3 regions of the Delftia sp. WSY_7 genome follow, and region 3 is predicted to be linked to each of the others. Evidence: riboswitches for the same ligand, from Rfam matches in the RefSeq annotation. Region 3 holds a riboswitch; each other region holds the start of a gene.
What was found. Region 3 has a riboswitch for cobalamin ahead of ACF8ME_RS03790 (TonB-dependent receptor). Riboswitches for the same ligand answer to the same signal wherever they lie in the genome.

Region 1 (9,872 bases), on a different contig from region 3:
GCGGGAGGTCATCAAGTGCGGCTGGCACTTGCCGGCAGCCAATCGCACCAACATCGTTGCGTTCGAGATTTACTCACGCGGCGATGTCAAAGGCCGGCTGTCATGTGTGGTGCTGGTCGAGCCTGGGCGATGGGTTCAGCCCGTCCCGCCGAGCAATCCTGCGCTCAAGATGGTTTAGAGAATTTTCGAAAAGACAATATCAATCAACAGTTTATGAGATTCAACACACTTTCTAAAAACCAGGAGCCGAAGGTGGATCTGGATGCGGACCAGCGCCTTGGGCTGTGGAGGTCGAGGCCTTGGCAGCACCGGGCGCTGTATCGGTGGAACGTCTTCTTGGCCTATGCCGGCGGGCAGGTCAAGGCCAGACATGTCTGGGATGCCTTGCGCCATCCTCACCAGGTGATCATGTTGCCGTTGCGTTCGCCGAAGCGCGGGATGATTTTTGTGTGTCCTGCGGCCGTGCGTGAGTACACGGAGATGTGTGAGGCGAGCAACTCGGCCGCGGACGCTAAAACCATAGCGCTGGAGGCGCCTGAGCAGCCATCCAGCGCTCGGGTAAAAGTTCAAACGGTTGACAGTTTGGAGCGCAGCCCATAGAGTCCGAACCGTGCGTCAACGAGGGTTTGTGGAACGTTCAGAGCAATCGAGTTAGTGACCGCTACTGATGTGAGCCGCTTCAAAGCTCACTTTTTTTAGCTATCATCTGATAGATACGATGTATATTATGTTAAATCACAATTGCGATTAACACTGTCCAAACCCAGGTAAGGCACTCTTCCTGCACCAGGCCTGCCTGTCTTCCGCCTCTTTTTTTCAGCTGTTCAACCCTCTTCCCAGGCTCTCCAGTTCCTGCCTCAACAACAACTCCGTCTCCTGCGGTTCGAATTGGCGTTGCAGCAGCGGGATGGTGAAGACGTAGCGTGCGTCGTGCACGCCGTGGGTTTCATCGCGGCGCAGGACGTAGGCCAGTTGCAGGCGGGCCAGGGATCGGCGCAAGGCCTGGGCCTGGCCGGTGGCGCCGTGGGCCTGGACCAGGGCGTCGAGCGCGGTCAGGCTGGTGTGACCTTGCTGGGCCGTGTGATAGACTGCGATGCGGTCCAGGCGGCAGGCCTGTTCGTCGGTGCTCAGGCGGCCCCAGCCGACCAGCGCATCCTGTACGGGCTGGGATTCCAGCGCCTGGCGCAGGTGGCGCTCTTCGATCACGCGTTCGTCGGGCCCCAGGGCTTGCAGGCATTCCTGGCAGAGGATGGCGACCAGATTGGCCCGCCTGCCGCTGGCCTCGATCAGGCGTTCGGCCAGGGCGTCGTTGGCGTAGCCCACGCGCAGCCTGCGCAGCGGCTCGGTGGCCAGTGCCTGGCAGGCGGACGGCTCCAGGCCGCCGATGGCCAGGATGTCGCCGAAGTTGCGCAACGGCGACTGGTAGTCGAGCAACGCTGCCGCATAGAGATCCCAGAATCCCGCCAGCATGAACCAGCAACGGCCCTCCTCGCTCAGCGCACGCAAGGCGCTGAGCTGGGGGTAGCCATTGCGGGCTTCGTCGCGGAAGAACAGGTCGGCCTCGTCGATCAGCAGGTACAGCCGCCTGCCCTGCGATTGCGACTGCAGGTGTTCGATGATGGCCTCCAGCGGTGTCTCCACGGGCAGGCCGAACTGGGTGGCCAGGCGCGGCGTAAGGCGGTGGTCGCGCAGCGAGAGGTAGTGGCAGGCAATGGACGGATGCTCCTGCAGGCGCCGTTGCACGGCCTTGAGCAGGCTGCTTTTGCCGAGCTGGCGCCCTCCCACGACCAGGTAGTTGGCCGGTTCGCGGTTGAGTATGCGCGCCAGCAGGCGCTCGCGGCCGAAGAACACGTCCTCGCGCGTCACGCCGCCGCGCGTCTGGTAGGGCGAGATGCGCGTGACCTGCAGCTGCGCGGCCAGCAGCCGCAGCAGCACCTGCGCGGGCTCGCCGCCCATCAGCCATTCGGTCTGACCGGGGCTGTCCAGCACTGCGTGCAGATTGGCGCGGTCCTCGGCATGGCGCTGCAGCAGCGGCATGGGCGACTGCGGATGGTGCGGGCTCACGATGAGCACCACGTCGCCGCCGGTCTGCAGCAGGCGCAGCTGGCGCACGAGTTCGCCCTCTTCCAGTTCTTCCAGCTGCTCTGGCAGCGCATAGACCAGGCAGCGGCCCAGGGCGATGGGCAGGTCCGGCGGCAGCGTCCATTCGAACATGCCACCGGGCACGGGCCATTCGCCCTCGGCGGTTTTGCAGGTGGCCGACAGTCGTTCGGCCAGGGCGCGCACGCGGGCGGCGGGGCTGGCGCCGGCAAGGCGCAGGGCACGCTGCCAGTCGGGCGGGCGTATGCCTGCGGCGCGCAGCACGGCGGACCGCCGGCCGGTGAGCCGCAGCAGCCGGTCCAGCTGGGGAAGATGCTGATACGGCTTGCGGCGCAGGCGCCCGGGCTTGAGCTGCGCCGGGCCTATCAGCGGATGGCGGACCAGCCACAGCAGGGCCAGGCCACCAAAGACCAGGGCGCAGGTCCAGATGATGTTGCGCAGCCAGCCAAAGGGCTCGTGCTCTGGCTGGCCTGGCGAGGGGCTGCAGTTCAGCGGCAGATAGCGTGGCGGGGTGGGTGGCTGGCCGCCCTGGCAGCTCCAGTCCTGGCTGGGCATGTTCAGCTGCAGCAGGACCTGGGTTCCTGAGAGCACGCCCATCTGGCTGTCGCGCACGATGTCCGCCTGCAGCACGAAGGGCCTGGGCGAACTCATGCGCACGCGGGGCTCGGCAATCTCCGGTGCCACGCTGGCGATGTCCTGCGGCCAGCTTTCATGCTGGCGCACATGCTCCATCAGGGCCAGGCGCCACAGGATGATTTCGTTCCAGACCCGCCCTGAACTTTCCGCGCCCTGCAGACTGCCGCGGGTAACGGGGTTGTAGCGGGGCAAAAGTATGGCGGTGCCTATGAACAGCGTGAACAAGGCCAGCAGCGCGGCGCGCCAATAGGATCGGGGCAGCTGCAGAAGGCGGGCCGGGCCGCTCATGCCTGCAGCACTGCCATTGCGGCTTCGCGGGCGATGTCGCAGCGCCAGTGCAGGTAGGCGCCCTCGCCCGCTCCGCGCACCTGCAGCAGGTTGCCCCAGAACAGGCGCCGCAGCACGGCATCTTGCAGATAGGGCCGCGCACGGCCCAGCGATGCCGCATCCACCAGGCTTCGCAATTGATCGCGTGCGGCCGGCTCCTGCGCCAGGGGCAGCAGGGTCTGCCACAGGCGCGCACTGGCCACCAGATGGGCGCGCAGCAGTGGCGAGTGCACGGCAGCGATGCCCACACCCTGCTCCACCAGCCATTGCAGCGCTTCCTCGAAGAGCGCGGGATGCCCGCCCGTCAGGGCCTGCAGCGCCTCGATGACCTCGGCCGGCCAGGCTGTTGCCGGCCAGCGCTGGCGCGCCATCAGGGCCAGGTCTTCCAGCGTGGGGTCGGGCCAGTGTGCCACCTGGCCGATGTTGAGCAGGGACAGGTCGCCGCTGCGGTACTTGAGGTCGGCCAGCGCCTCGCTGCCGCACAGCAGCAGGTGCAGGCGGCCGCTGTGCATTTCGCTGAGGCTGCGCAGGATGCCGGCCAGCGTCTCGCGCAGTGCGGCCGTGCCTTGCTCGAAACGGCTGACCAGGCAGAACAGGCGGCCGCCTGCCAGCAGGCGCTTTTCCAGCAGGGCCTCGAATTCATAGTCCGAGCCCACCTCGCCCAGCCCGCACTGCCGGCCCAGGGCCGCAAAGTAGTCGGCCGGGGCCGTGCTCACGCTGTACGGCGGCTGGATGTGCAGTACCGCCTCGGCGCCGTACTGGGCGCGGGCACGCAGCAGCAATTCCTGACGGAACGGGGGCTGACCCCAGTGCGCGGGAGACAGCAGCATGGTGATGGCATAGGGCGAGGCCTGGGCCAGCTGGGCAAAAAGCCGGTCCATGAAGCCGGCAAAAGGCTGGGCGCCAGCGGCTGGCGCCTGCAGCGGGAACTGCGTGGCAAAGCCGGCGGCGGAGAACAGGCGATTGGTCTCCGCCTCCGTCAGCCGCAGATACTGGGCGCAGGCGGCCAGCCGGTCGCGCGAGCGCGGATTGGGCAGGGAAACCCCATTCCTCCAGTTGTTGACGGCTTCCCGGCTCAGCCCGATCTCGGTGGCCACCCCCGAAGCGCTGGCACGGATGCGGCGCATGTACAGACCCAGAAGATGGCCGAAATCCTCGTGAACGCCTGCTGCCACGGCGGGGCCCTGCTCGATTGCGGTGGGCTGCATCAGCATTGGCCCTGCTCAAAAAGACGGCGCCTGATGGCGCATGTCCATCCTGCCGTGACGACGGTCGGTATCCACATCCTGTTCACCCTCTCCTGGGACTTTGCCGGATCTTGTGCAATTTGTTTCATTCTGCCGAGCGCGGATTGTCTCAGGATGCCGGGTCGCTGCCGCCCTGCCCCGCGAACTCCCGCCGCGCACTGGCCATCCGGTACAGCGGCAGCACGACCGCCAGTACCAATCCCAGGGCCAGCCAGAGCCACAGACCCTTGCCTCTGAAAGCCAGGGCGGCAACCACGGTGAACGCGACGGCCTCGCACAGTCCGCGAAAGCCGGCCCGCAGCATGAACAGGCCCGCGATGCCGTCCACCGGCGACACGCCGCTCTTGCGCAGGCTGGCCATGGTCTCCAGCAGGGCCTGCACGGACTCCTGGGCCTGGCGATCGCGTTCCTGGTCACGCTCGCGCAGTTGCCTGATGGCCATGGGCTGGGCGGGATTGCTGAGTGAGGTGCCATCGTTGCCCTCTTCCTGCCCCGGGCGCGGATAGACCTCTGCGTCGGGATCGACCAGCACCTGGCGCTCCGGGTAGCGGGCCAGCCAGGCATGGTGGCTGACCCATTGGCCGGCATCGAAGTGATAGCGCTCGCTCTCTCCCACCTGGTCATAGAAGACATGCAGCACCGCCGCCTGCAGGCCGTGCTGGAACAAGGTCTCCAGCAGCCGCCAGGGCATGCCGGCCGTGGTGCGGGTGTCGAAGCCCAGCTCCAGGTGCTGGGGGTGGCCCAGGGCGCTGGCATTGGCCCAGTCGTCATCCCACAGCGCGGACCGGTCCAGGGCGGGGTCCAGCTCATGGATCCAGCGCTCGGCCTGCTCCCAGGACTGCCGGGCCAGGTACTGGCAGATCAGTTGCACGCGGCGCAGCTGCAGGGGCGTATCGAAGAACAGATAGAGGTGATGGACGTTGCTGGACATGGCGGGCCTGAGGCGTTTGCAGGAATGCCGCGATTGTTCAATTGCAGCTGCCAGCCGGCCCTCCCAGGCCTGTCCAGCACGCGGCTGGCAGGCGCTCCCACCGGTTGACATTCTGTCCACTGCAAGAAGCGGGATGCAGGCGCTGCTGCGGCGCCCTAGACTGCGGCAATTGCCCACAGCGCCCATACCGCCAACCGCGCCCGCCATGCACAACCTCCGTCTTTTCGACAACGAAGCTTGCGAATCCGCCCCGCCCTGCCAATGGACGCAGATGGAGCACCAGCTCGACGAGCACGGCTGTGCCCGGCTGCCCGGCCTGCTGGACGCGCAGCAATGCCGTGACCTGGCGGCCCTCTACACCAGGGAAGACGGTTTTCGCTCCCGCATCGTCATGGCCCGCCACGGTTTCGGGCGTGGCGAATACCGGTATTTCGACTACCCCTTGCCACCTCTGCTGCAGCGGCTGCGCGAACAGCTGTATTCCCGCCTGGTGCCGGTGGCCAACCGCTGGAACCAGCGCATGGGGCTGGATGTGCGCTATCCGGACCGGCTGCAGGACTTCCTGGCGCGCTGCCACGCGCACGGCCAGTTGCGGCCCACGCCGCTGATCCTCCAATACGGCGAGGGCGACTACAACTGCCTGCACCAGGATGTCTATGGAGAGCATGTGTTTCCGCTGCAGGTGGTGTTGCTGCTGTCGCGGCCGGGGCAGGACTTTGCGGGCGGCGAATTCGTCATTACCCAGGCAGATGGCGACAGGCAACGGGCCGATGTGATGGCGCTGGACCAGGGCGATGCGCTGGTCCTGGCCGTGCGCCACCGGCCCGTGCCGGGGCGGCGCTCAGGCTACCGCCGCGCGGCCATGCGCCATGGCGTCAGCCGCGTCCGAAGCGGCCATCGCCATACCGTGGGGCTGATCTTTCATGACGCACTCTGATATGACGCACTTTGATGGACGGCCGGTATGAGCACGCTGGATCTTTTTGCCGATGAACCTCCCATGGGCATCGAACCCATTGGTCCCCAGTCCGTGGTGCTGCGCGGCCATGCCCTGCCTCATGCGGCGCCACTGCTGGCTGCGGTGGACGGCGTCATGGCCCAGGCGCCGCTGCGCCATCTGGTCACGCCGGGCGGCTTCACCATGTCGGTGGCCATGACCAACTGCGGCGCGCTGGGCTGGACCAGCGACCGGCGCGGCTACCGCTACAGCGCCATCGACCCGGTCAGCGGCCAGCCCTGGCCCGCCATGCCGGCCGTGTTTGCGCAGCTGGCGGGCGAAGCGGCCGCCGCTGCGGGCTTCGAGGGCTTCGCGCCCGACGCCTGCCTGATCAACCAGTACCTGCCCGGCAGCCGCCTGTCCCTGCACCAGGACCGCGACGAGCGTGACCTTGGCGCGCCCATCGTCTCGGTGTCACTGGGCATGCCGGCCACATTTCTGTTTGGAGGGCTTGCGCGCGCGGACAGGACGGCCAGGGTGTTGTTGCAGCATGGCGACGTGGTGGTCTGGGGCGGCGTGGATCGGCTGCGCCACCACGGCGTGTTGCCGCTCAAGGACCAGCCTCACCCGCTGCTGGGCGGGCGGCGCATCAATCTCACTTTTCGCAAGGCGGGTTGAATGGAGGGGGCGACATGGATGGGCTGAACAGCAGTGATCGCTTCGCCGGCCTGGACTGGGGCCGCATTGCCACCCAGCTCGATGCAGAGGGCCATTGCCTGCTGCCACGGCTGCTGAATGCGGATGAAAGCCGCGCCCTGGCCGGCGAGGCGGCCATGCGCAATGGCCTGCCGCCCTCCCTCGACACATGGCGCCCGGTGCTGTACCGGCACCTGCTTGCCATTGCCAATCGCTGGCGTGCCCAAATGGACATGCAGCCTGCCCTGCCCGCCTCGTTCGAGGCCTTCGGGCAGCTGGGCCGCCAGTGCGGCCAGATGCATCCGCAGTCGCACCTGCTGCATGTGGCGCAGGCGGGCCATGCCCCGCTGCGCTCATACAGCGAGGGAGCGGCGGTGTTCCCGCTGCAGCTGGTGCTGCTGCTGTCCCGGCCGGGCAAGGATTTCGAGGGCGGCGAGTTCGTGATGACCGAGCAGCGACCGCGCATGCAATCGCGCCCCATGGTGCTGCCGCTGGGCCTGGGGGATGCGGCCATCATCGCCACGGGGCCGCGCCCGGTGCGCGGTGCGGCAGGCTTTTACCGCGTGCACCTGCGCCATGCCATCAGCCGCGTTCACCGGGGCGGGCGCCTGGGGCTGGAACTGCTGCTGCACGACGCGCCGCAGGCTACCGACGCGGGCCGCTGGCTATAATGCCGCGCCTGCAAAGGCATCCGTGCAACAGGTGTCCACATGCCAGCCATGGGGATGAAACGGGAACAAGGTGACTGCCAGCAAATGCTTTTTGCGCTGCCGGCACAGGCCTTGGCTGCCCCCGCAACGGTAAACAGGTCAAGGCGTTCCATGCCTGTCCCGCCAGACTCCGCAACCCTGCGGAGGGGCGATGACAGGCTGTCACTGGTTCATGGCGTGGTCTGCAACATGCAGCTTTTCGCGGGTGGATTGGGAAGACGGGGCGCTGGGCGCAAGGCATCTCCTTGCGCCGCTTGTGAGCCCGGAGACCGGCCTGCTGCTTTTCGCGCCCGCTGAGCGGGCGCTTTCTTGACTGTCTGCGGGGTGCGGATGGCAATGTCCTGCACCCTATCCTTGCACGCTGGCTGGAGAGGCGGCAGTGCCTTGCTTTCGCATCAGGCGGTCGAAGACCGATGTTCGAAATGCATTCCTCCCTTTCCTGCGTTCCCAGCACCCGTGCTGCCGATTCCCTTTGCCTTCGGCTGAGCCCGCTGGCCCTGGCCTTCGCCTTCCTGTCCGCTCCTGTGCAGGCACAGACTGTCCTGCCCGAAGTGCAGGTCACCGGCCAGGCCGAACGCATCGGCCAGCAATTGGCCCAGCCTGCGCGCTCGGCCAGCCATACCGGCGTCTCCAACCAGGAAGTGCCTGCCAGCGTGGATGGTGTTTCTGCCGAGCAGATGCAGGAGCGCGGCGACTACGCCCTGGTGGACGCCGTCACGCGCACCGTGGGCCTGACCTCCAGCAGCACGCCGGGCAACGGCGGCCTGTCCTTCAGCAGCCGTGGCTTTGCGGGCGTGAACTCCGTGGGCGTGGCCGAAGACGGCATGGTGCTGGGCGTGGCCGCCGGCACCACGGCCTATCCCGGGGACAGCTGGGGCTACGAGCGCATCGACGTGCTGCGCGGCCCGGCCTCGCTGATGTATGGCAGCGGCACCATGGGCGCCACCGTCAACGCCATCCGCAAGCAGCCCAGCCGCACCAGCTCGGCCGAGGTGCTGGTGGGAGCGGGCACGGACGACACGCTGCGCGTGGGCCTGGGCGTGACCGGCGCCCTGGGCGCCTATGCCAGCTACCGCATCGACAGCTACACCGCGCGCAGCGCGGGCGAGCGCGACCTGGACCAGTCGCGCAACGGCAAGTTCATGAGCACGTTGCGCTTGGAGCCCACGAGCGACCTGCAGATCGACCTGATTGCCGACCGCAGCGTGCAAAAGCCCAGCCGCTACTGGGGCACCCCTGGCCTGGACGGCAAGGTGGTGGAGTCCCTGCGCGACCGCAACTACAACGCAGAAGACAGCGTGCTGCGCTATGCCGACGAGCGCCTGCGCGCCAAGGTGCAATGGAAGGCCAATGACTGGCTGACGGTGCGCAACGAGCTGTACCACGTGCAGTCGGACCGCCACTGGCGCAACATCGAGGCCTACGCGCTCAACCCCGCCACCTGGACCGTGGGCCGCTCCGACTACCTGGAAATCCTGCACGACCTGGAGCAGACCGGCAATCGCCTGGGCCTGAACGTGAACCGGGGCTCGCACAAGATCGCCATGGGCTGGGAGGCCGCGCGCATCAACCTGCGGCTGTCCAACAACTCGCCCTACGGCGGCTCGTCCACGGTCTCGGCCTGGGACCCCGTGCATGGCAGCTGGGCCAGCCCCGATGTCACCAAGGCCAAGACCGAAACCGGCGTGACCCAGCATGCGCTGTACCTGGAGGATGCCTGGCGCATCAGCAACCGCTGGCTGGCCATGGCCGGACTGCGCCGCGATGTCTACAGCTTTGCCAGCCATTCCCTGGTGGGCGGCACGGATTTCAACAAGACGCTGGCCGCCACCTCCTGGCGCCTGGGCCTGACCTATGAGCTGGCCCGCGACACCCATGTCTATGGGCAGATCAGCTCGGGCCATGATCCCGTCAACAGCCTGGTGTCGCTGAACCTGGCCAACACGGCTTACAAGCTGAGCAAGGGCCGCCAGGCCGAGATCGGCATCAAGCAGCAGGTGGCAGGCGGGCGCGGCGAATGGACGCTGGCCGTGTTCGACATCAAGAAGGACAACATCATCACGCGCGACCCCGACCGCCCGGCCATCTCCATCCAGGGCGGCAGCCAGTCCTCGCGCGGCGCCGAGGTCACTGCCAACTTCCAGGCCACGCCCACCCTGCGCCTGGAGGGCAACCTGTCCTATGTGGATGCCCAGTTCGACAAGCTCATCGAGGCCGGCGGCAACCGCGCCGGCAACCGCCCGCAGAACGTGGCCAAGACCACGGCCAACCTCTGGGGCCACTACCGT
Region 2 (9,872 bases), on a different contig from region 3:
GTTGAAGATGGTTGTCGTACTGTTCGAACTGCAGGCCTTGCCCGGCCAGAACCAGACCTATGTGGACCTGGTCAACAAGCTCACCCCCATGCTCAAGCCCATGGAGGGATTCATCTCCGTGGAGTGCTTCCAGAGCACGCTCAACCCCGAGAAAGTCATGTCCGTCACCACCTGGCGCGACGAGGAAGCCGTCGTCCAGTGGCGCAACGTGGAAGCCCACCTCAGCGCCCAGCGCGCCGGCCGCGACAAGATCTTCAAGGACTACCGCGTGCGCGTCACCCAGGTGCTGCGCGACTACGGCCTGAATGACCGCGCGCAGGCGCCCGCGGACAGCATCATGGGCAAGGCAGGCAGCTGCCCCGTCAGCCACGCCTGAGGGCTGGCGGTGCCGCAAAGGCCCGGCTGGTCCCCCTGCCGGAGCGCGATGCACGCCATCGAAAGATGCCGGCAGTGACTACGCTGCCGGCGCCAGGCCGGAAAAAAAGCCCGCTGAATGCTCAGAGGGCTTTTTTTCGGACGGCACAGATTCCTTCGCATCGGAACCCCACCGCACCGCACAGCATCCTGCGTGCCGCCGTGTGCAGCGCCTTCAGTTGCGAGCTGCCGCTGCCGCCATTTCTGCGAGGAACGGGCCTTGGGCCGCCTCGGGTTTGCGTTCGATGAGGAAGTCGTCGCGATCCTGGTCCTTGATCCAGTTCGGAGGCTTGCCGCGACCTGTCCACGTTGCTCCTGTAGACGGATCGCGATACTTCGCCGGTGCGCTGGTTTTTGCTGGGATGTAGGGGAACACTTGCTGCTGGGTGAATCCGAAATCGGTCACCAGCTTCTGGACCTTGGACAGGGCTGCGTCGGCCGCCGAGGTGCGGGCCTTGGCAATTTCCATGTCCAGCGCGGCCTTGGCCGCAAGGAGTTCTTTGAGGGACTGTGTCATAGGGGGTGCGAAATTTTTGAAGCCAGATTATGGGGCTGATGGGGCGCGCGCTTGCCGAACCTATCGTGCCGGATCGATCGTGCAAGCCTGGGGCGCGGGGAAGATGTTGCGGCTTGCGGCGCCTTGCACTGCCATGGGGCGCTGCGACGCGGGTGGAGCCGAATAGGTGGGTCTCGCATTGATTTTTTCGCTACCTAGATGGAGATGAGTCCCAATGGCTCATGCACGCGATTGAATTTTTTGAAACCACCTTCCGAGATCTGAAGGCGAAAGATGATAGCGCAGGCCTATGTCAGACTGCAGCGTGCAGGCCTGCCTTGCGTTGGGCTTACGCAGGCTGGGCGGCCAAAATCCATCTTCAACATCTTCACCGAGGATTTCTCATGATCATCACCACCACCCCCCAGATCGAAGGCCGCCGCATCACCCGCTACTGCGGCGTGGTCGCGGGCGAGGCGATTTTGGGCGCCAATGTGTTCAAGGACTTGTTTGCCGGGCTGCGCGACATCGTGGGCGGGCGGTCGGCCACCTATGAGCGCGAGCTGCAGCGGGCGCGCGAGATTGCGCTCAAGGAGCTGGAGGAACGCGCCCAGGAACTGGGCGCGAATGCCGTGGTGGGGGTGGACCTGGATTACGAGGTGCTGGGCCAGGGCAACGGCATGTTGATGGTGTCTGCCAGCGGCACGGCCGTGGTGCTGGAGTAGGCAGGGCCATCGGCCAAGCAGACCAAGCGGGCCAAGCCGGCCAGCGAAGTCAACGCGGCGCCGTGCCCGGCATCTGCAGGCAGCGGGCCAGCACCCGCGCTGCATCGCCCAGGCGCGGGCCGGGGCGGGAGACCACGTCCGTCTCGACCAGGTCCAGCGCGCAGATGCGGCCCGAGCGCACGGCGGGCATGCGGCTCCAGCCGGGGCGGGTGGCAAAGCTGGCCGATGGCGTCTGCGGCGTGTGGATGATGAGTTCGGGCTGCTGGCGCAGCACGTATTCGGGCGTGATTCGCGGAAAAGGGCCCAGGTTGGGCGGCAGCACATTGCGCGCGCCCAGGCGCTGCAGCAGCTGGCCTATGAAGGAGTCCGGCCCCGCCGCGTAAGGCGTGGCGTCCACCTCGAAATACACCTTCTGCCCGGCGGGCGCTTGCGCAGCCAGCGCCTTGGCCTGCTGGTCCACCTCGGCCTGCATGCGCGCCAGCAGGGCGTTGGCGCGCTGCACCTGCAGCAGCTGGTCGAGCTTGTGCAGTACCTGCTCCAGCTGCGCCATGTCGTTGGCGTCCAGCGCCAGCACGGGAATGCCGAAGCGCTCCAGCTGCGCGATGACGGGTGCGGAATACGCCATCAGCACCACGTCGGGCCTGAGCCGCACGGTGGCCTCGACCAGCGGGGCAAAAGTGTGGCCCAGCTTGGGCAGGGCGGCCACGCGGGCCGGGTGGTTGGAGAACTCGTCCACGCCCACGATGCGCTCACAGGCCTCCAGCGCGCACAGCGATTCGGTCAGCGAGGGCAGCAGCGAGACGATGCGCTGCGGCACGCGCTCCAGGCGCACCTGACGGCCGCGCATGTCGGTGACGGTGTAGGCGGTGGTTGCCCCGCCCGTTCCCGCATCCGCCGCCTTTTGCGCAAAGGCGTTGCCCGCGCAGGCCAGGGCGGCGATCAGCAGCAGAAGGCGGGGCAGGCGCACAAGCAGCAGGTGCATGGCGGTCAGGGCAGGGGAGTCCAGCGCACGCTGACGAACACGGTGCGGCCTGCGTTCGCATAGCCGCGCGTGGGGGCGTAGTCGCGGTCGGCGATGTTGTTGACGCGGGCCAGCAGCGTCCATTGCCTTGTCAGCTGGCGCTGGGCGTAGAGGTTGACCACGCCGTAGCCGCCCAGCTTGAAGGTGTTGGCCTCGTCGGCATAGCGGCCGCTGTACAGCTGCGCTTCGCCGCCCAGCGTCCAGCCGGCCGCCTGGGTGTCGGCGTTGAGCTTGAGCATGCGCTTGGAGCGGTAAGGCAGCAGCTTGCCGGTCTCCAGGTTCTCGGGGTTCATGAAGTCCAGCGAAGCGCCCAGGTTGGCGCTGCCCAGGCGCGTGCTGCCCGCCAGCGTCAGGCCGGTGATCTCCACGCTTTGCCAGTTGCGGTAGCAGTTGCAGGGAACGGCGCTGTTCCAGTCGTAGGTGATCAGGTTCTTGAACTTGTTGCGGTAGACCACGGCCGAGAGGCGGTTGGCACCGGCCGCATAGTGCAGGCCCGTTTCCACGTTGGTGCTGCTTTCTGGCTTGAGGTCGGCCGCCGCCTGGCCCGTGAAGCGTTCGTACAGCGTGGGAGTTCTGAAGGCCGTGCCGGCCGATGCCACCCAGCGCCAGCGCTCGTCGATCTGCAGGCCGTAGCCCAGACCGCCCGTGGTCTTGTTCTGCTGGTCGCGCACCTGGTCGTGGCGCAGGTTGGCGTCGAACTGGTGGCGGCCCTCGGTCAGGCGCCAGCCGGCCGACAGGGAGTTCTGCACGCGCCGGCTGTCGGTGTTCTGCGTCCAGGCGTATTGGGTGTCCAGCTTGTCCTCGCGGCGCTCCAGGTCGATGTTGAAACGGTGCTGGCCCAGCGTGAACAGGTTCTGCAGCAGGTAGTTGGTGGAGCGGCCCTTGGCGCTTTCGGGCGACTGGGTGTGGCGGTCGCTTTGGCTGTCGGTTTGGGAGATCTGGACCACGCTCTTGTACATGGCGTTCCAGCCGGCCTGCCAGCGCAGGCTGCCGGTGGTGTTCTTGACCACGTCGTAGTCGTCGAACGGCGGCGGGCTCTGGTCGTAGTGGGTGCGCAGGCGGCTGTGCAGCAGGCTGGCGTCGATCTGGTGGATGCCCGTTTTGTAGCCCGCGTTCAGGCCCAGCGAGGTGTTGCTGTAGCCATCCTTGTCCGGGTTGGGCGAGAAGGTGTTGCCGGGGTAGACGTCGAAGCCGTCGCTGCGCTCGTCCGCCAGGTTCAGGCCATAGGTGAAGCCGTTGGCGCCGCCCTGGAATCCCGTGGCCAGCTTGCTGGTGCCCTGGTCGCCGATGCCCGCCTCGGCATAGGCGCGGGTCTGGCCGTCCGCCCGCTTGGTGAAGATCTGGATCACGCCGCCCATGGCGTCTGAGCCATAGATGGCGGCGGCCGGGCCGCGCAGCACTTCGATGCGCTCGATCTGCGCCAGCGGCAGGGTGGACCAGACCGCGCCGCCCTGCAGCTCCTGCGAGCTGTAGCGCACGCCGTCGATGAACACGGCAGTGTGCTGGTTGCTGGTGCCGCGCAGGTAGACCGAGGTGACCTGGCCCGGCCCGCCATTGCGGTTGATCTGCACGCCCGGCACCTGCACCAGCAGGTCGGCCACGCCGGTGGCGCCGCTGCGGGCAATGGTCTCGGCGTCGATCACGGTCATGTCGGCCGTGACGGTGCGCAAGGACTGCTCGCTGCGCGAGGCGGTGACGACCACGGTATCGAGCTGGGAGGCCTGTGCGCGCTGCGCCTGTTGTGCCTGTTGTACCTGTGCTTGGGCCTGGCAGGCCAGCAGCGAGGCCGCAGCCAGGGCGGACAACGTGCGCAGTACGGGGAACGCCGAGGGCGAGCGAAGAGCGGCGCCAGGGGCGCGCGCGAGGGCGAGGGTGTGCATGGATGCGAGCCAGTTGCGCGCCAGCGACCCCGCCGGCACGGAAACCACAAAGACCGGCTGCGCTGCATGCGCGGCCGGCCGCCTGTTGGCCGGTATCCAGACTGGTGACGCACTCGCCAAGGCCTTCCCGGGCTGTACGCCCAGTGGCACGGGTTTGGCGGGGGCCGGTGCCATGCACGCGGCGTTTCACTCACTGTTGCGGGGGCAGTACATGCGGGCGGCTTTATCTGGCCGCCCCATGTTTCCCGTTTAACCGCAGCCCCTGGGGCTGCTGGCACCAACGGCGGCGATTGTACGGCGGGGCGTTCAGTGCCGATGTAAAGCTTGCTTGACATGCCCGCGGGTGGCATCGCACAATGTCAAGCATCCTTTACACATTGCGAGAGACTTCCATGAATCAAACAACGGTCACCAACCGCCGCTACCAGAAGGAGCTGGGATTTGCGCTGCTGCTCTACATGGCGCTGCTTGTCGGGGCGCTTTTGCTCAGCGCCGACATGCAGGCCGGGGCCCTGCGCACGGCCCTGCTGCTCAGCCCCATGCTGGCGTTTGCGCTGGCCGTGCGGGCCATCGTACGCCTGGTGCGCGATACCGACGAGTTCCTGCGCAAGTCCATGCTGGAGCAACTGGCGATTGCGGCGGCGGGCACGGCGGGCCTCACCTTCACCTACGGATTCCTGGAAATGGCAGGGTTTCCCAAGCTCAGCATGTTCATGGTGTGGCCCTTGATGGGTGCGCTCTGGGTGGCTGCCTCGGTGGCCCACTGGCTGCGCAGCCGATGAGCTGTTCCGCCAAAGTGCCCCGCCCATGAAAAACATCATCCGTGAACTGCGCGCCGAGCGCGGCTGGAGCCAGGCTGCGCTGGCGGACCTGCTGGGCGTGTCGCGCCAGACCGTCAATGCCATAGAGACGGGCCGCTACGACCCCAGCCTGCCGCTGGCATTCGCCATTGCCCGGGTGTTCGAGACCCGGATCGAGGCGATCTTCCAGGAGGGTTGAGCGCAGCGCTCAGGCCACGATCATGACCAGCAGCACCAGGCCCAGCAGGGCCAGGTAGGCCTTGGCATGCAGGGCATCGGGAATGCGGCCGATCAGCGGGGCTGCCAGCCTGATGCCCGTCCACGATCCGGCCGTCAGCAACGCAAAGGCCTGCAGGTCCACATAGCCCACATGCCAGGGGCTCAGCCCCGCGCCCTGCGATGCCAGCATGTAGGCAGCGGTGCCCGCCACGGCCATGGGCAGGGACAGCGGGCTGGCCATGGCCGTGGCGGCCGCCATGCTGGCGCCGCGCCGGCGCATCAGCGGCACGGTCATCACGCTGCCGCCCACGCCCAGGAAGGCTGCAATCGCGCCAATCGCCAAGCCTGCGATGGCGGCGGGCCTGCGGCCCATGGGCTGCAATTGGGCGGCGGTGCCGTGCACGAAGCCCGGGCGCAGCAGTGCGTCGGCGATGGTCAGGGCCAGGTAGGCGATGAAGGCCCAGCGCACCCATTCCCCGCTGATCCAGGTGGCGGCCGCCGCGCCCGCCACGGCGCCGGCCGCGATGAAGCAGGCCAGCGGCCGCACCTGCTCCCACGGCAGGGCGCCCGCGCGGTGCTGGCGCAGCGTGGCCATGGAGGCGCCGAAAATCATCACGCAGGTGGAGGTGGCCACGGCAATGTGCATGGCAGCCTGGCCAACGGCGGAGTCCGCGCCGTGGATGGAGGTCAGCAGCGCATAAAGCAGCGGAACGGCCACGAAGCCGCCGCCAAAGCCGAAGAGCACGGTGGTCACGCCGGCAAGCACACCGAAAGCCAGCAGCAGGAGAGGGAACACAGACAGTCCTTTGGAAAAAACGAGCAAGGACTGAACCTTAGGATGCTGCGGTTTGGCCTGCTTTCGCGGATAGGTCAATAATCCTTGAATTCCTGCCAAAGCCTGTTGGCTGTTTTCCGGACATTCCCATGCTCAACATCCCGCTGCATTCCGTGGACGCCGTGGCGCGCGATGTGCTGGCCATCGGCACCGACTACACGCCTGGCACGCTGCTGCCCACGCACAGCCACCGGCGTGCCCAGTTTCTCTACGGGATGAGCGGGCTGATGGAAGTGGAAACCGACGACGGCGCCTGGACCATTCCGCCCTACAGCGGTGTGTGGATTCCGGCCAGCAAGCCGCACAGCGTGCGCATGCAGGGCGTGAGCACGCGCAGCCTATACATCGAACCGGCTGCTGCGCCCCGCCCGGGTGTGCATTGCGAGGCCCTGGTCGTCTCCCCGCTGCTGCACCAGTTGCTGCTGTCCTGCGCCGACCTGCCGGCGCTGTACGACGGAGCGGGCCGCGACGGCGCCCTGGTCACGCTGGTGCTGCACGAGCTGGCCTCGGCCCGCAGCCTGCCGCTGTTCGCGCCCATTCCCCGCGACGAAAAGCTGGCCGCCCTGTGCAAGCAGTTCCTGGCCCAGCCCAGCATCCGCGCCACGCCCCAGGACTGGGCACAGGCGCTGAACAAGAGCCTGCGCACCTTCAGCCGGTTTTTCCAGCAGCACACAGGCATGGCCTTTGGCGCCTGGCGCCAGCAGGCCTGCCTGCTGGCAGCGGTGTCGCGGCTGTCTGCGGGCGCATCGGTCACGCAGGTGGCGCTGGATTTGGGCTATGACAGCCCCAGCGCGTTTTCCACCATGTTCCGCAAGGCGCTGGGGCGGGTGCCTTCGGAGCTGGTGAGCCGGGTCTAGGCGGGAACGCTGGCCTGGGCAGCCGTTTCCCGTGTCATGGTCCAGAACACCAGGGCCGCCAAGCTGAATCCCGCCCCCGCAACGCAGACCCCTTGCCAGCCAAACCGCGCGTAGGCGTTGGTGGAAATCAGCGCGCCCAGCCCGCTGCCCACGGCATAGAACAGCATGTACAGCCCCACCAGCCGGCTGTGGGCCTGCGGGTTGCTGCGAAAGATCAGGCTCTGGTTGGTCACATGCAGGGCCTGGCCGCCCAGGTCCAGCAGCACGATGCCGGCGACCAGCGCCCACAGCGATTGCTCCAGCAGCGCAATCGGCGCCCAGGCCAGCAGCAGGATCACCAGCGCGCCCAGGCTGGTGCGCTGCGCGAAACCCTGGTCGGCCCAGTGCCCGGCACGGGCTGCTGCCAGTGCGCCCACCACGCCGGCCAGGCCAAAGGCGCCGATGGCCGTGAGCGACAGGCTGTAGGGCGGTGCGCTCAGCGGCAGGACCAGGGCGCTCCAGAAGATATTGAAGGTGGCAAACATCAGCAGGGCCAGCATGCCGCGCGTGCGCAGCATGCGGTCCTGGCGCAGCAGCTGGAGCATGGATGACAGCAATTGCGTGTAGCCGGGTACGGGGGAGGGCACCGCCAGCCGGGGCAGTTGCCGCCACAGGGGCCAGGCCAGGGCCAGCATCAACAGGGCCGAGCAGGCGTAGACGCCACGCCAGCCAGCCACGTCACCCACGGCGCCGGCAAACACGCGCGCCAAAAGCAGGCCGATGAAAACCCCGCCCTGGGCTGCGCCCACCACGCGCCCGCGCTCATGCGCCTGGCTGGCGCTGGCCGCATAGGCGATCAGCCCCTGCGTCATGGCCGTGCCCAGCAGGCCCACGGCCAGCATGCCCGCCAGCAGCAGAACGGCCGAACGGGCGGTGCTGACGGCCGCCAGGGCCAGCACCAGGCCCAGCAACTGCAAAAGCATGAGCCGCCGCCGCTCCAGCCGGTCGCCCAGCGGCACCAGCAGCACCAGCGCCAGCGCGCAGCCGGCCTGCGTGGCGGTGACCACGCCGCCCACGGCCGCATGGCTGATGCCGAAGTCGGCCGCCAGCGCCTCCAGCAGCGGCTGGGCGTAATAGACATTGGCCACGCTCAGGCCGCTGGCAGCGGCGAACAGCAGCACCAGGCTGCGCGGCATGCGGACCGTGTCCGAGGCTGGGAAGGCGTTCATGGGTTGAATCCAGTTGCAAAACAAAACTGGTTTGATGCTAGTTGAACCAGTTTTGAAATGCAACCAAAATAGCGCCATGAAAGAAGACATCCGTCCTGACACACCGCAGCCCTGTCCGGTGGCCCGCTCCCTGGATGTGATCGGCGACCGCTGGTCGCTGCTCATCGTGCGCGATGCCTTCGACGGCATCAGCCGATTTGGCGATTTCCAGCGCAGCCTGGGCGCGGCCCGCAATATCCTGGCCGACCGGCTGCGCCGGCTGGTGGAGGCCGGCATCCTCGAAACCCGCCCGGCCGCAGAAGGCTCGGCCTACCTGGAATACGTGCTCACGGCCCAGGGCCTTGAGCTGTTCCCGGTGATCGTGGCGTTGCGGCAATGGGGCGAAGGCCATCTGTTCGCGCCGGGCGAGGCGCATTCGCTGCTGCTGGACCGCCAGACCGGCCAGCCTGTCGCGCCGATGCTGCCGCGCGGTGGTGATGGCCGGGCCTTGCTGCCGGGCCAGACCGTGGTTCAGAAAATCGATTGATGGATATCCATGCTCTCTGCCTTCATATCACTCATCTACGTACAGATTTCTCCCGAGCGCCTGACGCTGAAGGATCCGAAGACCGGGCAGACCCTCTCGGAGGTTCCCGAGCTGGCCCTGAGTCCGCCGCCCCGGCGCCGGATTCTCGCGGCCGGCCCGCAGGCCAGGCTCGCGGCTGCATCGGAGCCTGCCGAAGTCGTCAATCCCTTCGCCCACCCGCGTTCGCTGATATCGGACTTCATCCTGGCCGAGCAGCTTCTGAAGTACCAGCTCAGGCGCATGCATCGGCGTGCCTGGCTGGCGGCCTCCCCGCACATCGTCATCCATCCGCTCGGCGACCCCGAGGGCGGATTCACCCAGGTGGAATTGAGGGCCTTGCGCGAGCTGGCCAACGCGGCCGGCGCCTCGAAGGTGAATGTCTGGACAGGCCGGCCCTTGACCGACGAGGAATTGCTGACGCGCAAGCCCCCTGCGCAGGGCGGTGTCTGGGAGTGAGGCTTTGCTTCTCGCCATGAAAAAAGCGCCCGTCACAACGGGCGCTTTGTCCGGGTCAGCGCAAGGGCCGATAACGCGCTATCAGAACCGCGCCATCAGAACCGCGCCGTCATCCCCACGAAGTAGGTACGGCCGCCGTTGTCATAGTTGGCGCCGATGGTGCGGGTTTCCTTGTCGGCCAGGTTGATGATGCCGGCGCGCAGGGTCAGGGTGTCGGTCACGTTGTAGTTCATGGACACGTCAAAGGTCGTATAGGCCTTGGCGAAGGTGGTGGCCGTGCCCGTGGTCACGACTTCCTTGCCCACGTGGCGGGCGCTGAACATGGCGGACCAGCCCTGGCGGATCTGCCACTGCAGCGACGAGTAGATGGACAGCTCGGGCACGGCCAGCAGCGAG
Region 3 (9,872 bases):
CATCAGGGTCGGCGGCCAGCACGGCCTCGGGCGAGACCTGGGGCACGGTGCCCAGGCCGTCCAGCGCGAACGCGGCGCCCGCGCGCACCATGGCCTCTCCCGTATAGGTGCCCGGCCGGGCCGCCAGCAGCATGCCGTTACCCAGCCGGCCCGTGACCATGAGGGCACGCGGCCGGGGCTGGCCGGCCACCTGCCGGTCCACGCGCAGCAGCCGCGCTTCCTGCGCCGTGGCCAGCTCCTGGCCGCGCGCCTGCACGCCCGTGGCGCGGGCCACCAGGCGCAGGTTGTCCATCACCTCGGCCAGCGAGCGGCTGAGCAGCACCATCACCGGCACGCCGATGCGCTCCATGGGATCGACCAGCTGGTGCGCTGCCTGGCGCGCGGGCGTGACGATGACCAGGTCCGGCTGGCGCGCCACCACGGCGTCCACCGAAAACCCCAGCCGCCCGCCCACCTTGGGAATGCGCTCCACGCCCGGTGGAAAGCGCGTGAAATCCTCCACGCCCACCACGCGGTCCAGCAGGCCCAGCGCGGCCACCAGCTCGGTGTTGGAGGCAAAGATGGAGACGATGCGCTGCGGCGGCGCGGCAATCTCCACGCGCCGGCCCAGCGCATCCTGCAGCACCACCGGACCGCCTGCAGCGACGGTGTCGGCCCAGGCCGCGGGCAGGCCGCAGCCCAGGGCCGCCGCCGCGCCCTGGCGCAGCAACTGGCGGCGTGGTGTGCAGACAGCCTTCATCTCAGTGTTCCATGACGCAAGGCGCCGTACATGACCTATGAAACCGGCGCAGTCCAAAGCGAGGGACACCGAGGAAGGGCCTATGCCGGCCGCGCCGCCCCGCCCCGAGGGTGTCGTCCCCCTCCCGCGTAGCGAGAGAGGGCGCCGTGCACACGGGGGAAGGCGCGAAGCGACTCAGGGGGTGCTTCATCAAAACTCTGCCTGCAGGCCGACCATGAGTTCGCGCCCCGCCATCGACGTTCCGCAGCCGCCGTTCTGGTACGCCGGGTTGGCGATGCAGGGCGCACGGTCCAGCGCGATGAAGATGGGATGGCGGTTCAGGTCGAACAGGTTGTTGACGGCTGCGAACAGCTTGACGCCGCGCGACACGCGGTAGTCGGCCCGCAGGTTCCAGATGGTGAAGGCGCCCTTGCGGTGGATGAAGGTGCTGCGGGGCTCGCCCTGGGGGATGAGCAGCGCCTCTTCCGTGTCGTACCACATGGGACCGCGCAGCAGCGTGGACAGCTGCAGGCTCCAGTCGCCCTGCAGGCGCCCGCTGCCGCGCCCGTAGCGCACGCCGGCCGAGGCCTCGTAGCGGTACATGCGCTGCACCTTGTCGGTATTGGCCGAGGCGGCCGAGCCCTTGTCCCGCATGCTGAAGTGGTAGTAGCCGCCAGCCCAGGCCTTGAGCTGGTGGCCCGTCAGGTTCAGCGCCCGCGCCAGGTCCATGTCGGCCTGCATTTCCAAGCCGCGCGCCACGATGTCGGCCGCGTTGTTGGCGTAGTCCGAGGTATTGGTCGTGGCCCCGCGCGAGACGGTGATGATGCGGTCGCTGATGGTGTTCTGGAACAGGGCCGCATCCACGCGCCAGCCGGGCTGCTGCAGCGCGGCGCCGACCTCGATCTGGCGGCTGGTCTCGGGCTTGAGGTTGGGGTTGCCGAAGGTGCGGCCACCGCCGACGGCCGTGAAGTCCGAGGCCAGCTCCGTGGCCGTGGGCGCGCGGAACCCCGTGGAGGCCGCAGCGCGCAGCGTGAGCCGGTCCGTGGCCTTCCAGGTGGCGCCGGCCGACCAGGTGTGGTTGTCGTAGTCGCGCGTGCTGGCCTGGGCCAGGGCCAGGTTGGGCGTATCGTCGAAGCGTGTCGTGCCCCAGGTCTTGCGCAGGCCGGCGCGCAGGGTCAGGCGGTCGTCGAACAGGGTCTGCGCGTCCTCGACGTACAGCGCGTGCACCTGCTCGGTCTGGTTGTTGTCGTAGGGCGCGACCTGGCCCGCCGGGCCGCCCGGCATGGCCACGCGCAGGCGGTCGGAGCGCAGCTTGCTGCGCTCCCAGTCGAAGCCCATCAGCAGGTCATTGGTCTGGCTGACACGCAGGCGCGGCTGAAAGCGCAGGCCCGTGGCGTCCAGCTGGCGGTGGTTGTAGTCGCGCGCCGTGCCGGGCACGGCACTGTTGCCCGAGCGGATCACGGGCGATGCCCAGTTGAACTCATCGGTATCGACCAGGCTGTAGAGGTGGGTCGTCCAGCTCAGGCGCTGGCCGGGCAGTGCGCCCTCGTAGGTCAGGTCCAGCGAGCGGTTGCTGCGGTTGTCGCGGCTGTAGATGTTGGCGCCCGATCCGCGAAAGCCCGCGTTGTAGATGCCGTCCGTGCGCAGCTGCAGCTCCACGCGGTGCAGCTCGTGCAGCTGCCAGCCCAGGGCGCCGCTGGCGCCGCGCCGCTTCCAGCCCGTGTTCTCCATGCGCGTGCCGCCGTCGCCCGAATCGTAGTCGCCGCGCCCGCCTGCGCTCACGCCGAAGTACCAGTCGAAGCGGTCATTGGCGCCGGCCGTCTGCGCATCGGTGCGCCACAGGTCCCACGAGCCGGCCTGGACCTGGGCACGCGTGCCGGGCGCCGTAGCCCCCGTCTTCATGATGATGTTGACCACCCCGCCCATGGCCTGGCTGCCGTAGATCACCGAGGACGGGCCGCGCACGATCTCGATGCGCTCCACATCCGAGGGGCTGAGCTTGGACAGGTTGGCCGTGCCCGCGCGCCGGCCGTTGACCAGCACCAGCACCTGGCTGCGGAAGTCGCGCCCCTGGCCGTCGGTGGAGGCGCCGCGCAGGTTCATCGAGGTCTGGGCCGCCGTCCATTCGCTGAGAAAGCCCACGGCGTTCTCGGCCAGCAGGTCGGTGACCGAGCGCGCGCTGGAGCGCTCTATGGCCTCGCGGTCGATGGTCTGCGTGGTGCCCGCGATGCGGCTGCGCGCCTCGGGCCGCGCCGTGGCGGTCACGAAGACGGCGTCCAGCGCATCGTCGGCGGATGCACCGGCTTTGCCGGCCGCCGGTTCCTGTGCGGCGCCGGCCGCCGCGGCGCAGCAGGCCAGCACGGCCGCAGCGGTGGCCGGGCGCAGGAAGGGAGGAAGGGGAAAGGGGCCGGAACAATCGGCGGCCAAAGAAGCGAAGCGCATGCGTTGAATCCAACTGCCCCAGTCACCCGTGGGGCCTATCGTCTGAACCATGCCGCACGGCGCGCACGCCGGAGCCGGCCACGCCAGCGCAGGCTGGGGCCGGACCGGACAGGCGCACTCCCGCGGCGTCCGAAAGCAATGCAGAAGGCCGGTATCCGGGCTTGCGGAACGCTGCGGCGCGCAGGGTGGGCGCGCTGCAGCAGGCATCCCCGCCTTCCCATGTCCGTCCAGACACAGTGGCTTGCGGCGCGCAACCGGTGGGTGGCGCGCCAGCGTGGGGAGTTGTATTCCGCTGACCGTTGCGGGGGCAGCGCAGGCATTGCGAGCGGCCACCTCGATGGCATCGCGCACCTGCTTCCCGTTGAACCCCTGGCCGGCAAGCGGCATGGGGCACCTTCAGCAACAGCGCACCGCCACGGCCCAGGGGCTGCGGCGGTGCGCCAGCGGCGGATTATCGCTGATGCGGTCTAGGCCCAGAAGCCCGGCACGCGGGCCAGCGCACGCAGCGCGCGGCGGCTGCTGCGCGCGCTGGTGGCCAGGCGGGCCTGCAGGTAGCCGGCGGCAAACCAGGCGCGCGGATCCGTGCCGGCCTCGTCACGAAAAAGCGCGGCCGCCACGGCCATGTCGTTGTGCAGGCCCAGCGCGTCCTGGGCGGGCACCAGCGCCTCGGCAAAGCGCCGGCCCTTTTTGCCGGGCCACATTCCGGGCGCGAATTCCCGCGCAAAGTCCGCCAGGTAGCGCAGGCGCTTGAGCCGCTTGCGCACGCGGTGCTGCTGCGCCAGCGGCAGGCGGTCGAACTGCCGGCCGTCGCGCAGCACCTGGCGGTGCAGGCGCGCCAGCCGCCGTGCCAGGTACTTGCGCGTGCCTGCGGCGGACAGGCTGACCAGGCCGGGCTGCCGCTTGCCTGCAGGCGCCTGCGCCAGCGCATGGATCTCGGCCAGCGTTTGCAGGAACTGCGGCTCGCGGACCGCAGCGGCCGCGTCCGCGTCGGCCTGCCCGGCATCCGGCACGGCCCAATCGCACAAGGGCGCATCGGCGTCCTGCAGCAGCAGCCGCACCACGTCGGCCAGGGTGCCGGCATCGCGCAGCGTGCCCAGGCGCGCAAAGGCCAGGGCCAGCGGGGCATCCCATTCGGCGCGCATGCCGGGCGCCAGCCCTGCGCATTCGCGCAGCAGGGTGCGCAGGCGCCGCAGGGCCACGCGCAGCTGGTGGATGCGTTCGGCCTCGCCGCTGCCGGCATCCACGACATCCATATGCGACTGCACCTGGGCCAGTGCGGCAGCCAGCGCCGCACGCACAAAGCCGGCCGCATCGGGCCGGTCGGGGAACTGCCTGGCAGGGGTGGTCATGGTCAGGAAAGGATGTGCGGGCGTTGCTGCGATTGTGGGCACCGCCCGGCCCCCGGGTCAATCGGCGCCATCCCCGCTCAGGCTGTGCAGCGCGGGCCGGGCAATGCGCACATAGTCGGCCGAGTCCAGCACGATGGAGCGGTCCAGCCGGCCCGCATTGAAGGCGATCTCGGCAAAGCGCTCCACCAGTGCCGGGTCCACCACCAGGCGCACCTGCGGGTTGAAGGAGAACGGCGGCACCGATCCCATCACGCAGCCGGTGGCGGCCTGGGCCTCCTCGGGCGAGGCCAGCGTGGCCTTGCGCACGCCCACGGCCTGGGCCAGGCGCTTGAAGTCCAGCTTGCGGTCGCCGGGCAGCACGGCCAGGAACAGCTGGGGATCGCCCGCACCGGACGCATCGCGGCTCTTGCAGAGCATGGCCTTGGCACCCTGGCCGGGTGCCGTGCCCCGGATTTCGGCGACGAGGTCGGAGCGGCCCTCGGCAGGGTGCTCGATCACGCGAAAGCGCGCGTCCTGGGATTGCAGCAGGTGAACAAGGGTGTCGAACATGGCAGGGAGCACAAGAAACGGACAAGAAGGCAGGTCGCCTGGGTTTTGACATTTTGTCCAATTCAAAACAAAATGTCCAATATGACACAACGCACTCCCGAGCAGCGCCAACTGCTGGAACAGGTGGCCAAGATCGCCGAAGGCCTGGGCCAGACCCTTGCCCCGTTCTGCGAGGTGGTGGTGCATGACCTGCTCGACCCGTCCCATGCGGTGCTGGCCATCCACAACAATCTCTCGGGCCGCGAGGTCGGCCAGGGCGCGACCGAGCTGGGCCTGGCCCGCATCCAGGACCCCGGCTACGAGCAGGTCATCGCCAACTACCCCAACCAGTTCGCCGATGGCCGCCAGGCCAAGAGCACGTCCATCGGCATCCGCGACTCCGAGGGCCGCTACATCGCCGCCCTGTGCATGAATGTGGACCTGACGATGTTCCAGGGCTTCCAGGGCATGCTCAACCGCTTTGCCGCCGTCAGCGGCGACACGCCGGCCCGCGAAATGCTGGCGCCCATGGGCGCCGGGGCCGGTGCCGACACGGTGCGCGCCCGCATCGACCAGTTCGCGGCGCGCCTGGCGACCACGCCGCGCGCCCTCAAGCCCGAGGAGCGGCGCGCCCTGGTCCGTGAACTCAAGGGCGACGGCCTGCTGGACCTTCGCCGCTCCATGGAGACCATTGCCGCCCACCTGGGCGTGTCGCGCGCCACGGTCTACAGCTACGCCAAATAGCTCCCGGCACCCCGCCGGTCTGCAACCCCTTCTCTCCCGTACCGATGACAAGCCTTCCCACCTATGACGACGTGGCCGCAGCGGCCCAACGCATCCAGGGCCATGCCCACCGCACGCCCGTGCTCACCTCGCGCACGCTGGACGAGGCGCTGGGCGCCCGCGTCTTCCTGAAGTGCGAGAACCTGCAGCGCATGGGCGCCTTCAAGTTCCGCGGCGCCTTCAACGCCCTGTCTCGCTTCAGCCCGGCGCAGCGCAAGGCCGGCGTGGTGGCGTTTTCCTCGGGCAACCACGCCCAGGCCATTGCACTGGCTGCCAGGCTGCTGGAGATTCCCGCCACCATCGTCATGCCGCATGACGCGCCCGCCGCCAAGGTGGCGGCCACCAAGGGCTATGGCGGCCAGGTGGTGGTCTACGACCGCTATACCGAAGACCGCGAGCAGATCGGCCGCGACCTGGCCGAGCGCCACGGCCTGACCCTGATCCCGCCCTACGACCATGCCGACGTGCTGGCCGGCCAGGGCACGGCCGCCAAGGAACTGTTGGAGGAAACCGGCCCGCTGGACGCCCTCTTCGTGCCGCTGGGCGGCGGTGGCCTGCTGTCGGGCACCGCCCTGTCCACACGCGCGCTCAGCCCCGACTGCGCGCTCTACGGCGTGGAGCCCGAGGCCGGCAACGACGGCCAGCAGTCGCTGCGCGCAGGCCGCATCGTCCACATAGACACCCCCAAGACCATTGCCGACGGCGCCCAGACCCAGCACCTGGGCGGCATCACCTTCCCCATCATCCAGCGCGACGTGACCGACATCCTCACCGCCAGCGATGCCGAGCTGGTCGATGCCATGGGCTTCCTGGCCTCGCGCATGAAGCTCGTGGTCGAGCCCACCGGCTGCCTGGGCCTGGCCGCCGCGCGCCAGAAAGGCGAGGAGCTGCGCGGACGGCGCGTGGGCATCATCCTCAGCGGCGGCAACGTGGACATGCAGCGCTTTTGCAGCCTGCTGGGCGCCTGATCCTGATCCTGGCCCTGATCGAAGGCCGTCCTCACCCCCGCGGGCTGAAGGTGCGCGGAAACACCACGGGCGCGCTGCGGTCGGCCAGGCGGTAGCCCATGGCGGGGCGGCGTGACGTGCCCTCCACCTGGCCGGCCTCCACCAGAAAGCCGGCCGCCATCATGCGCGTGCGAAAACCGCTCTTGTCCACGGGGCGGCCCAGCACCACCTCGTAGGCCTGCTGCAGCTGCGGCAGCGTGAAAGGCTCGGGCAACAGAAAGGCCGGCAGCGAGGTGTATTCCACCTTGCCCCGCAGCCGCTCCACCGCTGCGCGCAGGATCTCGCCGTGGTCGAAGGCCAGCGCAGGCGCGCGCAGCAGTTCATCGACGGCAAACCACGACACATCGGCCGCATTCGCGCCCTTGGCCAGGATCAGGTCATGGCCCGGGATCAGCGCGAAATACACATGCGTGGCCGACCAGCCACGCGGGTCGCGCGCCGCGCCGCCCCAGCTTCCCAGCTGCTCCAGGTAGGGGCTGTCCACACCCGTCTTGTCCAGTAGCTTGCGCCGCGCGCAGGCCAGCAGGTCCGCGTCCTGGCGCACATCCACAAAGCCGCCGGGCAGCGCCCACAGCCCCGGGAACGGCTCGCTGCCCGCCGTGGGGCGCTGCACCAGCAGCACCTGCAGGGCATCGTCTGCCACCGTGAAGATGACCACGTCCACCGTGGTGAAAGGGCGCGGGAAGTCCAGCACGCCCTGCGGGGATGGGGAATTTTTTTCAGCCATGGGATGGATTGTGCTTGACGTGCCTGATTTTAAGTTGCACTATGCAACCCATACGAGTTGTACAGAACAACTTAAAAGGAGAAGCACCATGTTCGGCATCCGTTTCATCAAGTCCCAATCCACGGTCCACCTCATGCAGTTCCGCGCCGGCAAGGTGGTGCGCGAGGGTGCGGGCCAGTCCTTCTTCTACTACGCCCCCACCACCACCCTGGTCGCGGTGCCCGTGGGCAGCCAGGACTGCCACTTCATGCTGGAGCTGGTGACGGCCGACTTCCAGAGCGTCACCGTGCAGGGCCAGGTCACCTACCGCATCAGCACACCGCGCCAGACCGCCACGCTGATGGACTTCTCCCTGGCGCGCGACGGCCAGAAATACCTGTCCGAAGACCCGCAGCGCCTGGGCGACCGCGTGACCATGCAGGCCGAGGTCATCATCCAGCAGGCCGTGCAGGCGCTGGAGCTCAAGCAGGCGCTGCGCTCCTCGGCACTCATTGCGCGCACGGCCCAGCAGGAGCTGGCCGCCCAGCCCGAGATCGAGGCGCTGGGGCTGGAGATCCTGGGCGTCTCGGTCATGGCCGTCAAACCCACGCCCGACATCGCCCGCGCCCTGGAGGCCGAGGCGCGCGAGTCCAACCTCAAGGCCGCCGACGACGCCGTCTATGCCCGCCGCATGGCTGCCGTGGAAAACGAGCGCGCCATCCGCCAGAACGAGCTCGATACCGACGTGGCCGTGGAAAAGAAAAAGCGCCAGATCCGCGAGGCCCAGCTGGAAGCCAAGGCCGCCCAGATGCGCAAGGAAAACGAGCTGCGCGCCGAACAGATGTCTGCCGACGTGGCGCTGGAGACCAGCCGCCGCGACTTCGTCGAAGGCCAGGCCGCCAACAGCCGCACCCTGGCCGAGGCCGAGGCCTACCGCGTGGGCGCCGTCATGCAGGCCCTGGAAAAGGCCGATCCGCGCATCGTGCAATCGCTGGCCGCCGTGGGCATGCAGCCGGGCCAGCTCATCGCCCAGGCCTTTGGCGGCATTGCCGAGAAGGCCGAGCGCATCGGCCAGCTCAACGTCTCGCCCGAGCTGCTGCAGTCGCTCATGGGCGCCGGTGCAGGCCATGCAGCTGCCGTGGCCGATACCGAACCCGCAAGGAGCCGCCGTGAACGCCAATGAACGCAAGACCGTGCTGGTAGTGCGGCGCACGCGGCTCGATGAGCTGGTGGCCAGGTACCACACGCTGTCCCAGGCGCGCTTCTACATCGAGCACCTGGGCGCCGACTTCGGCGACTACCTGCGCGAAAGCGCCGCCTACGCCACCGCCCTGCAGGCCGTGGTGCAGGCGCTGGAGGCGCGCGGCCGCTACCAGATCGTGGACCGCGCCCTGGTGCCCAACTTCGTCTTCGGCGCCGACGACATCGTGGTGGCGCTGGGCCAGGACGGCATGGTGGCCAACACCATGAAATACCTGGACGGCCAGCCGCTCATCGGCATCAACCCCGAGCCCGCGCGCTGGGACGGCCTGCTGCTGCCCTTCGCCCCCGCCGACCTGGCCGCCCTGCTGGGCGACGTGGCCGCCAACCGCCGCCCCACGCGCGCCGTCACCCTGGCCGAGGCACGCCTGAGCGACGGCCAGGTGCTGCGCGCCGCCAACGACCTGTTCATCGGCCCGCGCAGCCACACCTCCGCCCTGTACGACATCGCGCTGGGCGACCGGCAGGAATCCCAGTCGTCCTCCGGCCTCAGCGTCGCCACGGGGCTGGGCTCGTCGGCCTGGATCAAGAGCATCGTCACGGGATCTATGGGCATTGCCCGCGCCGTGCGCGGCGCGTCCACCGACTTCGACTACCAGCCCTTCGCCTGGGATGCGCCACGCCTGGACTTCGCCGTGCGCGAGCCCTTTCCCAGCCGCTCCTCCACGGCCGAGCTGGTCTACGGCCAGGTCACCGCCGGCCAGCCGCTGACCCTGCGCTCGCGCATGCCCGACCATGGCGTCATCTTCTCGGACGGCATGGAGGCCGACTACCTGCAGTTCACGGCGGGCATGCAGGCCACCATCGGCCTGTCGGATCGGCAGGGCTGCCTGGTGGTGTGAAGCCCGAAGCACGGACAATCATCGACACAACAAGAAAATCCATGGAAATGGACCGTATGAACAACAAGAACACACTGACATCGACCAGCAAATTCATGAGCCTGGTCCTGCGCCACAACCCCGGCCGCGCCGGGCTCGCCCTCGACGCCCAGGGCTGGGTCTCCATAGACGCATTGCTGCGCGGCGCCCAGGCGGCCGGCCGCAACATCTCGCCCGCACTGCTGATGGAGGTGGTGC

Region 1: linked by a shared signal. The riboswitch ahead of ACF8ME_RS12435 (TonB-dependent receptor) and the one ahead of ACF8ME_RS03790 (TonB-dependent receptor) in region 3 are both predicted to bind cobalamin.
Region 2: linked by a shared signal. The riboswitch ahead of ACF8ME_RS12760 (TonB-dependent receptor domain-containing protein) and the one ahead of ACF8ME_RS03790 (TonB-dependent receptor) in region 3 are both predicted to bind cobalamin.

Annotation. Positions count from the first base shown of each region.
Region 1 covers NZ_JBICLB010000033.1:54,120-63,991, forward strand. The annotation lists gene mobH (MobH family relaxase) at 1-178, shown strand, start outside; gene ACF8ME_RS12400 (hypothetical protein) at 130-600, shown strand; gene ACF8ME_RS12405 (AAA family ATPase) at 817-3,024, opposite strand; gene ACF8ME_RS12410 (hypothetical protein) at 3,021-4,271, opposite strand; gene ACF8ME_RS12415 (hypothetical protein) at 4,420-5,241, opposite strand; gene ACF8ME_RS12420 (2OG-Fe(II) oxygenase) at 5,447-6,178, shown strand; gene alkB (DNA oxidative demethylase AlkB) at 6,206-6,856, shown strand; gene ACF8ME_RS12430 (2OG-Fe(II) oxygenase) at 6,871-7,545, shown strand; cobalamin riboswitch at 7,558-7,877, shown strand; gene ACF8ME_RS12435 (TonB-dependent receptor) at 7,998-9,872, shown strand, end outside.
Region 2 covers NZ_JBICLB010000033.1:129,789-139,660, reverse strand. The annotation lists gene ACF8ME_RS12780 (antibiotic biosynthesis monooxygenase) at 8-376, shown strand; gene ACF8ME_RS12775 (H-NS family nucleoid-associated regulatory protein) at 590-931, opposite strand; gene ACF8ME_RS12770 (heavy metal-binding domain-containing protein) at 1,315-1,635, shown strand; gene ACF8ME_RS12765 (ABC transporter substrate-binding protein) at 1,685-2,617, opposite strand; gene ACF8ME_RS12760 (TonB-dependent receptor domain-containing protein) at 2,623-4,536, opposite strand; cobalamin riboswitch at 4,606-4,833, opposite strand; gene ACF8ME_RS12755 (hypothetical protein) at 4,929-5,318, shown strand; gene ACF8ME_RS12750 (helix-turn-helix transcriptional regulator) at 5,344-5,535, shown strand; gene ACF8ME_RS12745 (sulfite exporter TauE/SafE family protein) at 5,545-6,351, opposite strand; gene ACF8ME_RS12740 (AraC family transcriptional regulator) at 6,480-7,247, shown strand; gene ACF8ME_RS12735 (MFS transporter) at 7,244-8,455, opposite strand; gene ACF8ME_RS12730 (helix-turn-helix domain-containing protein) at 8,532-8,981, shown strand; gene ACF8ME_RS12725 (rod shape-determining protein) at 8,991-9,476, shown strand; gene ACF8ME_RS12720 (TonB-dependent receptor domain-containing protein) at 9,572-9,872, opposite strand, start outside.
Region 3 covers NZ_JBICLB010000005.1:550,113-559,984, forward strand. The annotation lists gene ACF8ME_RS03785 (ABC transporter substrate-binding protein) at 1-739, opposite strand, end outside; gene ACF8ME_RS03790 (TonB-dependent receptor) at 929-3,160, opposite strand; cobalamin riboswitch at 3,289-3,573, opposite strand; gene ACF8ME_RS03795 (CHAD domain-containing protein) at 3,628-4,509, opposite strand; gene ACF8ME_RS03800 (YbaK/prolyl-tRNA synthetase associated domain-containing protein) at 4,567-5,058, opposite strand; gene ACF8ME_RS03805 (transcriptional regulator) at 5,140-5,781, shown strand; gene ACF8ME_RS03810 (threo-3-hydroxy-L-aspartate ammonia-lyase) at 5,826-6,788, shown strand; gene ACF8ME_RS03815 (NUDIX domain-containing protein) at 6,820-7,554, opposite strand; gene ACF8ME_RS03820 (SPFH domain-containing protein) at 7,643-8,716, shown strand; gene ACF8ME_RS03825 (sugar kinase) at 8,703-9,635, shown strand; gene ACF8ME_RS03830 (RNA 2'-phosphotransferase) at 9,692-9,872, shown strand, end outside.